Regions from separate parts of the Heyndrickxia sp. MSNUG genome, predicted to be linked through region 2. Evidence: riboswitches for the same ligand, from Rfam matches in the RefSeq annotation. Region 2 holds a riboswitch; each other region holds the start of a gene.
The links. A riboswitch is a leader RNA that binds a small molecule or an ion and turns the genes downstream of it on or off. The one in region 2 is predicted to bind S-adenosylmethionine.

Region 1 (4,183 bases), 510 kb from region 2:
CTGTTCCGGATGAAAACCAGAAATTAGCCATCTTTTCAGGGTTTACAAATGCTTCATATACCTCATGAGCAGGCTTTGAAATTTTCATTTTTGTAGTAATTTGAGTATCCATAATTATTTTCACTCCTTCTAAATATTTAACATTTTTTTCATTTTACCATTAATATAAGCTTGGAACCTACCATTGCAATAAGATGATCATCGCATGCCTTTTTGAAAACCTATTAAAAGAGTGGCATGGGCAGAGGACTTTATTAAGTCAAAAATTCAGAAGAATAACAAAAGATTCTGGAACTGTAAATGTGAGACTGTTATAATCGAATTTATATTTTAAAAAATTAGAATTCTCAAAGAACAGCAACATGACGCAAATTCACAGTAAAGGGGAATGTCCATGAATCTCTACGGATCAGAAAAAATTAGAAAAATGACTTCCAGCATCTTTCAGGAGGTGGTAGACCGAAAGCAGGCTGCTGTTTTGAAAGGGAAAGATGTGATCGATCTTAGCATCGGGAGCCCGGATTTCCCGCCACCATCATTTGTAGTTGATACCCTGGTTGAATATTCGAAGGATCCTGAAAGATACGGGTATACATTGAAAGGGATCAGTGAATTCAATGAGGCAGTTAAGTATTTTTATCAGCAGCGTTATGGTGTTGAACTGGATGATGAAAATGAAGTCCTGCAGCTTATGGGTTCTCAGGATGGACTCGCTCATCTTGCCACAGCGATCATTGATCCAGGTGATTATGTACTTGTGCCGGATCCCGGGTACCCAATCTATGAAGCTAGTGTAACGATTGCTGGCGGGCTCATCCATCCAATGCCACTGCTTGCAGAGAATAAATTTCTCCCTAAACTTAATGAAATTCCAGAAAACGTTTTACATAAGACGAAAATGATGGTTTTAAGCTACCCGGGAAATCCTGTTACTGCGCTTGCTGACCATAGCTTTTTCGAAGAGGTTATCCAGTTTGCCAAGCTGCATAATATCCTGGTTGTGCATGATTTTGCATATTCTGAGCTTATCTATGATGGAAACCCGCAAATCAGTTTCATGTCAGTGCCTGGTGCTAAGGAAGTGGGAGTAGAGTTCAATTCGCTTTCGAAAACGTTTAATATGGCAGGCTGCCGAATTGGTTATGTGGTAGGCAATCGACAAGTCATTGACATTCTGGCTTCTTTTAAATCACATATCGACTATGGGATCTTTTATCCGATTCAGATGGCAGCAGTTGCTGCCTTGACTTCTGATTATTCGTTTCTGCAGGACCAGGTAAGGCAATATGAAAGTCGCAGGGATGCTTTAGTTTTAGGATTAAGAAATAGCGGGTGGCAGGTCGCTAATTCCCCAGCAACGATGTTTGTCTGGGCAAAAATTCCTGCCGGATGGAAATCCCGTGATTTTGCCTTCGAGTTGATTGAACAGGAAGGAATTGCAGTCGTCCCGGGTGACGCTTTCGGCAATCAAGGGGAGGGCTATGTTCGTATCGCGATGGTACAGCCGCCAGAAAGACTTACAGAAGCAGCCGAGCGTGTGAACCGGTTTATGCTTGAGCATTCCTTATAGTATTGTAAAATATTTCGGTATACGAATTGACTTTTATATAAATTTAGAATATTATCACTTTATTGAACTAAAATTTAATACATATTGTCTTCTTATCAAGAGAGGTGGAGGGAAAGGCCCTGCGAAACCTCGGCAACAGGTTCACATGAACACTGTGCCAATTCCTGCGAACTTTTTGTTCGAAAGATAAGGAGAGAGTTTGCGAAAGCTCTCTTCTTTGTGAAGGGAGCTTTTGTTTTTTGGGGGCTTTGTTAAGTCTCTATCTTATTAATACAATACCTACTTAATGGGTTGGTAAAGTAAGGATTATGTGAGCAGAGGAGAGATCAGGGATGAAATATGGATTTTGGCTGCCGATTTTTGGCGGATGGTTAAGGAATGTTGAGGATGAAAAGATGCCACCAACTTTTGAATATGCCAAGACAGTGATTCAATCAGCAGAGCAATGGGGTTATTCTACAACACTAATCGCTGAGCTCTACTTAAATGATATTAAAGGTCCTGAGCATGATTCACTTGAAGCTTGGACAACGGCTGCCGCACTTGCTTCTGTTACGGAAAAAATAGAAATAATGGCTGCCGTCCGTCCTGGTTTTCACAATCCGGCTATCACTGCAAAGATGGCCGCGAATATTGATCAGATCAGCAAAGGACGTTTCACTCTGAATGTCGTTTCTGCCTGGTGGGAAGAAGAGGCACGCCAATATGGAGGCATTTTCACCGAGCATGATGAGAGATATGAAAGGACCACTGAATTCATCGATGTTCTAAAGGGACTTTGGAGCGAAGAAAGTTTTTCGTACGAGGGAAAATATTATCAACTGAAAGATACAAAGCTTTTCCCGAAACCGGTTCAGCGCCCAAATCCAATTTTGTACGCTGGCGGTGAAAGTGAGAAGGGGAAACAGACGATTGTTGAGAAATGCGATGCTTATGTGATGCATGGAGGAACGGTTGAAGAAATTCAGCGGAAAATCACCGATATGAAAATCCGCCGAGATGCAACCGGGAATGCAGAACTGTCAGAGTTCGGAATGGCAGCGTATGTCATTTGCCGTGATACTGAGGAAGAAGCCCGCGCTGAATTAGAGCGAATCACGAATGTGAAGGAATCCAGCGCCTATGCTGGATTTAAGGATTTTACGAGCAAATCCCAGCTCGAACAGCAGATCCAGCTTCAGGATTATTCCGTTTCCAATCGTGGTTTGAGGCCGAATCTGGTGGGCACGCCAGAGCAGATTGCAGAACGCATTTTACAGTATGAGGAGGCAGGACTTGGATTGCTTCTCCTGCAATTCTCACCTCAGTTAGAGGAAATGAATCGTTTCGCGAAAGATGTCATGCCTCTTGTCGAGGAGAAAAGAGAACGTTTGACAGTTTGATGAAATCTAGATTTCCTTTTTTTACTGAATGTAAAACAATTTCGTTTTTTGGTTAAACTGCTCTTTTTAGAGAGGCTATCGAGTGGGAAAAAATGGCTCGAAGCTTAGTAAGAACGGAAACAATGGTTAAAGGATCTTTTCTGCCTTATATTTGAGATGGATTCTACTAAATAAAACGAGTGAATTTTTCACTCTTAATCTTTAAAATGATAGAGAGTAAAAAGGAGAGAAAGAATTTGAGCAAAGTTTATGTCATACATGAAAATAGCGAATGGACGATCCATTTAACGAAGAGGTTGGAGGAACTGGGTGTGCCATTTGAGGAATGGCATCTTGATGAGGGCTTGCTGGATTTATCAACTGAGCCGCCCGAGGGGATTTTTTATAGCAGAATGAGCGCGTCCTCCCATACAAGAGGCCATCGCTATGCACCTGAATATGCTTCGCAGGTTTTAGCCTGGCTGGAAGCCCACGGACGGAAGGTGCATAACGGAACACGGGCTCTTGATTTAGAGGTAAGCAAGGTCAAGCAGTATTTGGAGCTGAATAAACATGGGGTCAGGACGCCAAAGACGGTTGCGGCTGTTGGCAAAAATCAGATTCTCGAGGCAGCTGTCGCTTTTCAAGGAAGACCGTTCATTACCAAGCATAATCGCGCGGGGAAGGGCCTCGGTGTCCAGCTGTTCCAATCTGTAGAAGCGTTGAGGACATATGTTGAGGGACCTGCTTTTGAAGAACCGGTTGATGGTGTTACACTCATCCAGGAATATATTTATTCACCCGAAAGCTATATCACTAGATGTGAGTTCGTTGGCGGCGAGTTTGTATATGCGGTAAGAGTGGATACATCAGAAGGGTTTGAATTATGCCCGGCGGACGCTTGTCAAATCGGTGACGTATTCTGTCCGGTGGGAGAGGAAGCAGAAGAGAAGCCGAAGTTCCAGATAACCGAAGGATTCAATGACCCGATCATTGAAAAATATAAAAGGGTACTTGAAGCAAATAATATCAGCGTGGCTGGAATCGAATTTATCCGAAATGAACAAGGAGACATTTTCACTTACGATATCAATACTAATACGAACTATAATGCAGATGCAGAAGCTATAGCAGGCAAATACGGGATGCTGGAGCTGGCGAAATTTTTAGGAGAAGAGTTACTGCAGAATGAAAAGAAGGTTAGAGTAATGTTATTAGCGTGAAATTCTTAATTTATCAGTGTTTTATACTA
Region 2 (4,183 bases):
GCAGACAGGCTATTTTAAATTTCATCTTCATTCACCGCCATAATTTCTGAAAATTATTTCTTTACAAGTTACTATTTACGTTATATCATTTGTGACTAGAATTTCAAATTAAAATTTTCAAAATATAATAAGTTCTTTAAGCAGGTGAAATAAAATGGAGTTTCAACAATCAGATTTATTGAAAAGCCTGCCCAAGCAATTCTTTGCATCTCTCGTCCAAAAAGTAGGGAGATACACAGAGCAGGGGGCAGATGTAATTAACCTTGGTCAAGGTAACCCGGATCAGCCGACTCCTGGACATATTGTCGAAAAATTAAAAGAAGCGGCTGAGAATCCCCTTAACCATAAGTATTCTCCTTTCAGGGGAATGCGTTCCTTCAAGGAAGCAGCTGCAGAATTTTATCAACGGGAATACGGGGTCCATCTTGATCCTGAAGAAGAAATTGCGATTCTATTTGGCGGGAAGGCTGGCCTCGTTGAAATTCCTCAATGCTTGCTTAATCCAGGTGATACGATTCTTGTTCCTGATCCTGGATACCCTGATTACTGGTCAGGTGTTGAACTGGCGAGAGCCAAAATGGTGACAATGCCTCTGAGGGAAGAAAACGGCTTTTTACCTGATTATACGGAGATTGAAAAGGAAGTTTTATCCGAAGCAAAGTTGATGTTTCTTAACTACCCGAATAATCCAACAGGAGCCATCGCAGACGAGGATTTTTTTAATGAAACGATTAAGCTTGCGAAAGAAAATGAAATTTGTGTCGTTCACGATTTTGCCTATGGCGCGATTGGGTTTGATGGAAAACATCCGTTCAGTTTTTTACAGGCGGAAGGCGCAAAGGATGTTGGAATCGAAATTTATACCCTTTCTAAAACATATAATATGGCAGGCTGGCGTGTTGGCTTTGCTGCTGGGAACAAAAGTGTGATTGCTGCAATTAATTTGCTTCAGGACCATATGTATGTCAGCTTGTTTGGCGCGGTTCAGGAAGCAGCTGCAGAGGCATTGCTGGGTTCGCAGCAATGTGTTTCCGAATTGAATGACTTGTATGAATCAAGAAGGAATGTGCTGGTCGATGGGCTAAAAAATATTGGATGGAACATTACGGCTCCAAAAGGCTCATTTTTTGCTTGGTTAAAAGTTCCTGAGACGTTTACTTCTGTTGAATTTGCTGATTTCTTATTGGATAAAGCACATATCGCGGTGGCGCCAGGAGTAGGATTTGGTGAATATGGAGAAGGATATGTCAGGGTAGGTTTGCTTACCTCCGAGGATCGCCTCAGGGAAGCTGTCAGCAGAATTGAAAGCTTGGGAATTTTCAAAAAACATATTGACAATAATTTAGTAACCTGACATAATCCTAATTAATAAAATTACTTTATCCAATTAAACCAATTAAATAACTTAATTAAATTATTTTCTTATCAAGAGCAGGCGGAGGGACGAGCCCGATGAAGCCCGGCAACCGACCCAGCATTTTTGCTGGGCACGGTGCTAATTCTTGCAGCGGAAGCTGATAGATAAGGAGATGTTAGTTTATTCATCTAACCTCTTCTTTTCGAAGAGGTTTTTTTTCATTAGGAAATTATAAAATTTTTCAGGTGTGGATAACTCAAGTCAGATTTGCCTAATCCAGCTCCAGCGCCTAGCCCCTCGAGTCTCTTGTCTAGTTTCGCCTCCTAGAAACTCCGAAACTTCAACTCCGCCGGCAGAAGCAAAGAGCGCTTCTTTGTCGGAGCCTCCAGTTTCTGCGTTTCTGGACAGTCGGCTACACATTTCGGTTTCGGTCCGCCCAACGAAGTCAAAGAACGACTTCATTGGTCGGTCCTTCGACGGACACGATGTACTAGTGCCGACGTTGCCACAGGACGTGGCGGGTTTAGTCGGCCAGCGCTTGTCGGGGCTGACCAAGGCGCTTGCGCTTTTTGTTCCTGCCAGTTCTAGCATGACGAATTTAGTTTTAGAAGGGAATGAGCTTCATGAGTGAAATTACAGCAACTTATATTGTACATGATTCAAAGCATAACCCAGAGAAAAAGGCCGAGGGAATCGCACTTGGACTGACAGTAGGTTCATGGACAGATTTGCCAGAGCTCGATCAAAAACAGCTTAAAAAACATAAGGGAAGAGTGGTTTCAATTGAAGGAACCGGCTTTGACAGCAATTCAGAAACGGTGGCGACAATAAAAATTGCTTATCCTGCCTTGAATTTTTCACCAGATCTGCCGGCGATTTTAACAACCGTCTTTGGAAAGCTCTCGCTTGATGGCAAAGTGAAATTAGTCGATCTACAATTTGACGATGAGCTAAAAAAGGTTTTTCCTGGACCACGATTTGGTATTGAGGGCATTCGCAGTAAATTAGGCGTGTATGACCGCCCGTTATTAATGAGTATCTTCAAAGGTGTGATTGGCCGCGATCTTGATTTCCTGCTTAAGCAATTACGGGAACAGAGTCTTGGTGGAGTAGACCTTATCAAGGATGATGAAATCCTGTTCGAAAATGAACTTACCCCTTTTGAGAAGAGAATCTCGCAAGGGAAGAAGGTTTTGGAAGAAGTCTATGAAACTACCGGCCACAGAACCTTATATGCTGCCAATCTTACGGGAAGGACTTCTCAGTTAAGAGATAAAGCAAGGAAAGCGGCTGAACTTGGTGCTGATGCATTGTTATTCAATGTTTTTGCATATGGATTGGATGTCCTCCAGGAATTGAGGGAAGACGATGAGATTAACGTACCCATCATGGCACACCCGGCTGTAAGCGGGGCCCTGACTTCTGCTGAAGATTATGGATTTTCACATTCCTTGCTCCTTGGAAAATTGGTGCGCTATGCAGGGGCGGATTTCTCTTTGTTCCCGTCGCCTTATGGAAGTGTGGCACTTGAAAAGCAGCAGGCCATTTCCATCTCAGATGCATTAACCGCAGAGGATCTTTTTAAAAAGAGCTTCCCAGTGCCATCAGCTGGGATTCACCCCGGTATGGTACCACTCTTGATTAATGATTTTGGATTGGATTCAATTATCAATGCAGGGGGCGGTGTCCATGGTCACCCAGGTGGTGCCCTAGGTGGAGGCAAGGCGTTCCGGCAGGCAATTGATACTGTGCTGAATGGCAAAACACTTGAAGAAGGAGCATTGGAGCATGATGAACTCAAGATCGCTTTAGCTCTATGGGGTTCAACAGAGGCGGTGTCAAAATGATAAATCCAGTAATATTTTGTGATTTTGACGGGACGGTAACTGAAAAAGACAATATTATCTCAATCATGAATAAATTTGCACCTCCTGGCTGGGATGAGCTGAAGAATGCAGTACTGGATCGCCGTGTTTCAATCAGAGAAGGAGTCGGCAAGATGTTTTCTCTACTGCCGGTTAGCCTGAAGGATGAAATCATTCATTATGCTTTAGAAAATGCTAAGATTCGCCCTGGCTTTCAGGAATTTCTTGAGTTTGCGAAAGAGGAAAGTATCCCGGTTTATATCGTCAGCGGAGGAATTGATTTTTTTATAGAACCAATCATTGAACGCTTTGGACCGTTTGCAGGAGTTTATTGCAATGGCTCTAATTTTTCAAAAGAGACAATCAAAATAGAATGGCCAAACAGCTGCGATGAGCAATGTACCAATGATTGCGGCTGCTGCAAGCCATCAATTATGAGGAAGCTCTCTCAAAACGAAACATATAAAATTGTTATAGGCGACTCTGTAACCGACCTTGAAGCTGCAAAGCAGGCAGACTTTGTATTCGCTAGAGATTATTTAAAAGCCAAGTGTGAAGAATGGGAAATTCCCCATATACCATTTGAAACTTTTTATGATTGTATAGAAGTTCTTAAAACTAAGACAGGGGTGAGAGGATGAGCATTTTAGAAACAAAATGGGAAGAACTTGCTGATGTGAAGGCAGAACTTGCTGAACGGGACTGGTTTATGGGAACTAGCGGCAACCTAGCGATCAAGGTAAGCAGCGACCCTATACAGTTTCTGGTTACAGCGAGCGGAAAGGATAAACGGAAACGTACTGAGGAAGACTTTTTGCTTGTCGATCAATACGGTAGGGCAGTTGAAGAAACGCATTTGAAACCATCAGCCGAGACACTTCTGCACGTTGAAGTATATAGAAAGACCAACGCGGGCTGCAGCCTCCATGTCCATACGATTGACAATAATGTCATCTCCGAA
Region 3 (4,183 bases), 2.3 Mb from region 2:
CTATTTTTCCGCCTTCCATTACCGCTACTCTGTGACATATTTTCCGGATTACATGCATTTCGTGTGTGATCAGGACAATCGTAAGTCCCAGCCTTTTATTGATATCAACAAGCAAATCCAGGATTTGATCTGTTGTTTCCGGGTCCAATGCAGAAGTTGCTTCATCTCCTAACAGCACCTTTGGATTATTTGCGAGAGCCCTTGCAATTCCGACCCGTTGTTTTTGTCCGCCGCTAAGCTGGGATGGATAAGCATCTCCCCTGCCGTCAAGGCCAACCAGTGAAATGAGCTCTTTAACCCGTTTGTCTCTTTCCGATTTGGAAACACCGGCAATTTCGAGCGGGAAAGCAATATTTTCCGCCACTGTCCTTGACCAGAGCAAGTTGAAATGCTGAAAAATCATGCTTATTTCCTGGCGAGCTTTTCTGAGTTGAGCCCCTTTAATACTGGATACTTCCCTGCCGGCCACGACCACCGAACCTGATGTAGGGATTTCAAGACCATTCAACATGCGGATCAATGTGCTTTTACCGGCCCCGCTATATCCGATGATCCCGTAAATCTCACCTTCTTTGACTTCAAGATTTACATCATCAACGGCTTTTACTTCTCCCTTTTTCGAAGCATAAATCTTTTTCGCCTTTTTTATTGTGATCAATCGACTCACCCTCTTTACAACCGAATATCTTTTTTTAAAACCGTTAAATTGTCCAACTTTATCAGTCTAGTTTCCCATTCCCTGAGTAAATTAATTCAAACAACTCACAGGGTCTACAGACCAATTATGTTCGTAAAATAATAAAAGCCTTTCTGCTAATGAGCAGAAAGGCATAATTGTAGGCTGTATCCTTTCTCTCATCTATCAAAGCAAAACGCTTTGAGTGAATTGGCACCATTTCAATAAGCAAGCTTATTGACGGTTGCCGGGTTTCATAGGGCACTTCCCTCCACCTCTCTTGATAAGAGCACGCTATTCATTTTTCAATCGGTTTTAAGTTACGAGTGTGATTTTATCACGGAATAAAAAAGGGTGTCAATAAAATTATTCTCAAATATCAAATGGAATGTACTGGAAAATACGTTTTATACTTTTGCTGCAGCAGATGGAACACCAGTCGCTTTTTCGATCGCCTGCTCCAAATCTTCTAAGATATCGTCAATGTTTTCAATGCCGACCGAGAGTCTGATCAGGTCCTCGGGTACGCCGGCTGCCTTAAGTCCTTCGGCATCAAGCTGTTGATGTGTTGTGCTTGCCGGATGGATAATCAGGCTTTTCGCATCTCCCACGTTGGCAACATGCGACCATAATTTGACTGAATTGATCAGCTTGGCTCCAGCGTCCCTTCCTCCTTCGATGCCAAAAACGACAACTGCTCCTGCACCCTTTGGAAGATATTGATCAGCAAGCTTTTTATCTGGATGGTCTTCATGGCCCGGATAAGCAACCCAGGTGACGGCTGGATGTGACTCAAGGAATTCAACGACCCTTAAAGTATTCGCCACATGTTCTTTCATCCTGACATGCAAAGTTTCAATTCCGAGATTGAATTGGAAAGCACTCTGGGGGCTGATTGATGGCCCCAGGTCTCGAAGGAGCTGCACCCGTGCTTTTACAATAAAAGCGGCAGCACCGATTGCTTCGCTGTAGACCAAGTGATGATAGCTAGAATCTGGCTCATTAAATCCAGGGAATTTAGCAGATTTCCAGTCAAAATTTCCGCCGTCAACGATGATGCCGCCGAGAACTGTTCCATTTCCCAAAAGCCATTTTGTAGCTGAGTGGACGACTATGTCTGCTCCATGCTCGATCGGCCGGCACAAATAAGGAGTGGCGAACGTATTGTCAATAATCAGTGGAACTCCTGCCTCATGGGCAATGTCTGCTACTTCAGCAATATCTAAAACCCGCAGACTTGGGTTTCCAATCGTCTCAGCAAAAACAGCCTTTGTTTTCGGCGTGATCACTTTTCTGAAATTCTCAGTGTTTTCAGGATCGACAAAATGAACCTTGATCCCATACTTGGGCAAAGTGACGGCAAAAAGATTATAAGTTCCTCCATAGAGATTGGAAGCCGCCACTATTTCATCCCCAGCCTGAGCAATATTCAAGATTGACATTGTAATTGCTGCCATTCCGCTGGATACTGCCAGCGCGCCGATGCCACCCTCAAGCAAGGCAACTTTTTCCTCGAGAGCCGTTACCGTCGGGTTATGGATCCGGGAATAGATATAGCCCGACTCTTTAAGTGCAAAAAGATCAGCCGCATGGCCCGTATTTTCAAATTGAAAAGCATTGCTAGAATAGATTGGCAACGCCCTGGCCCCTGTAACCGAATCTGGTGATTGCCCTCCATGTACTCCTAAAGTTTCAATTTTGTAGTTCCGCTGTTTTTCCGCCATTTCCATCTCTCCATTCTTTTAATTTTAGGAAAGAAGATACGAAAAAACCCTCTTCCTAAGAAGAGGGTCGTATATCGTCTCTCCTTATCTTTTCAGAGCCATTACTCTGATGGAATTAGCACCGTGTTTATTAACCGGTTGCCGGGCTTCATTGGGCCAGTCCCTCCGCCTCTCTTGATAAGAATATTAAGTTATAAATTTTTGCATCAAAATGGTCTTGCAAGTTAACGTGATAATATCATGCAGTAGAGCAGCCGGTCAAATATTTTTTAATTTTTCAGATAAAAACTTTTAGAGTCATCGGCCTGGCTAGGTAAAAGATTGATTCAAGCACCAGTAAAGTCCTAAATGGGCATACAAGATTAAAATAGCCAATGCTAATTCCTTCACGCAGCTTTATGTGTCCATCAAGCAAATGAATTAATAGATCTTCCCTTCCAGAAAGCTTCGCATATTGAGCAGCCGGAAATGCACGCTCCTTGCTGAATTCAACCTTCTTCTTTTTGAACGACAAATAATAAGTTTGCTTTTCTGCTTCAATCGAGAGACATAAATCCAGATTAGTAACTAATAGCATAATATGATTTTTCTTCTGAATTTCATTCATAAAGCTTTCGATTCTTTCTTCCATTCCGTTCAGCCCCCTGTTATTACATATTCCTTGTGTTATGGAAAAAACCTGTAATAATCCTTCGACAAATATTACGGGGCCCCTCAATAAATAGGTTCACAGGGGTAAGAAAGTCGATTGATGCTGCATCCCTGCAAATAATTGATACCTGATTCTTGCTTTTGTGCGAACTCAACTAAAAAAAGACAATGCCTAGGTGGAGTTTCGGCATTGTCCATCATTTCCCGAGAAATATGTCTAAACATCCTGCAATGTAGTTAAGCTCTTCACGATTCTTTCAGGGGCAGATAATATATCACATGCTCAGATAAGCTTTGAAAACTGCTGAGCAAAAAAAAAAAAACGGCTTAGCCGTTTGTTTGTACATTCTCTATTATTTTCAATTTTCCATATAAATAGGGGACGGATTGAAAGGCATATATTTTCTCCTGAATCTCTCCCTCGTTTAAGATAATCAGGCAGGGAACGCTTTCGATTTCGAATCGCTCGGCCATTGCCAGCAAGTAATTCAAATCTGCTTTGCCGCCAGAAATATCAGGCAGCAATTGTTCTATTACTGCTAGCATTTTTCCTGCTACCTGGCAAGTTCCGCACATAGGCGTATAAAAATACAGGAAACCTGTCTGCTTTTCTTTCAAAAAGGCTTCCATCTCTTCCTTTGTCCACTCTTTCATCTACAGTCATCCTTTTTCTAAATACTCTGCATGAACGTCGATATTTGCTCCAATCAAAACTGTAGCTAGATGGTACTCTGGTGCCGTGGCCACTTCCCTGTACATCTTATCAATGTACAAATGATTCGCTTCGGGAAACTCCCGTTTAAATTGCTTTCGAAGCTTCTCCCCGGAGGCATCCGCATCCACAAGAATATATACATCCTTATCAAAAAGTGAATCAATCAGCTCATCAAGCTTAGACACACCAATCGTTCCATTTGTACAAATAATTTCTACCGGTTCTTTTAGCACGGTCTGTACCTTTCTTTTGTCTGACGAGCCCTCCACTATGATCACCTTGTGATTTTCGTCCATCGCCATAACCACCTATGCACCAGAAAATAATTACTTTACAACATTATAAACATTATTAATTGAATTGTGCGGGTTAGTACATATTTCTATTGTCACTGTTTTTGTTTTTTTTTGCAAAAAT

Region 1: linked by a shared signal. The riboswitch ahead of AABM38_RS10295 (LLM class flavin-dependent oxidoreductase) and the one ahead of mtnW (2,3-diketo-5-methylthiopentyl-1-phosphate enolase) in region 2 are both predicted to bind S-adenosylmethionine.
Region 3: linked by a shared signal. The riboswitch ahead of AABM38_RS20875 (O-acetylhomoserine aminocarboxypropyltransferase/cysteine synthase family protein) and the one ahead of mtnW (2,3-diketo-5-methylthiopentyl-1-phosphate enolase) in region 2 are both predicted to bind S-adenosylmethionine.

The regions. Positions count from the first base shown of each region.
Region 1 covers NZ_CP150978.1:2,060,886-2,065,068, forward strand. Annotated here, with positions in the region: gene AABM38_RS10285 (SRPBCC family protein) at 1-112, opposite strand, end outside; gene AABM38_RS10290 (LL-diaminopimelate aminotransferase) at 395-1,570, shown strand; SAM riboswitch class I at 1,660-1,763, shown strand; gene AABM38_RS10295 (LLM class flavin-dependent oxidoreductase) at 1,903-2,952, shown strand; gene AABM38_RS10300 (ATP-grasp domain-containing protein) at 3,189-4,154, shown strand.
Region 2 covers NZ_CP150978.1:1,550,310-1,554,492, forward strand. Annotated here, with positions in the region: gene AABM38_RS07560 (carbon-nitrogen family hydrolase) at 1-25, opposite strand, end outside; gene AABM38_RS07565 (pyridoxal phosphate-dependent aminotransferase) at 155-1,354, shown strand; SAM riboswitch class I at 1,420-1,528, shown strand; gene mtnW (2,3-diketo-5-methylthiopentyl-1-phosphate enolase) at 1,981-3,204, shown strand; gene AABM38_RS07575 (2-hydroxy-3-keto-5-methylthiopentenyl-1-phosphate phosphatase) at 3,201-3,863, shown strand; gene AABM38_RS07580 (methylthioribulose 1-phosphate dehydratase) at 3,860-4,183, shown strand, end outside.
Region 3 covers NZ_CP150978.1:4,119,752-4,123,934, forward strand. Annotated here, with positions in the region: gene AABM38_RS20870 (methionine ABC transporter ATP-binding protein) at 1-658, opposite strand, end outside; SAM riboswitch class I at 853-966, opposite strand; gene AABM38_RS20875 (O-acetylhomoserine aminocarboxypropyltransferase/cysteine synthase family protein) at 1,084-2,400, opposite strand; SAM riboswitch class I at 2,482-2,584, opposite strand; gene AABM38_RS20880 (hypothetical protein) at 2,678-3,031, opposite strand; gene AABM38_RS20885 (thioredoxin family protein) at 3,379-3,705, opposite strand; gene AABM38_RS20890 (toprim domain-containing protein) at 3,712-4,062, opposite strand.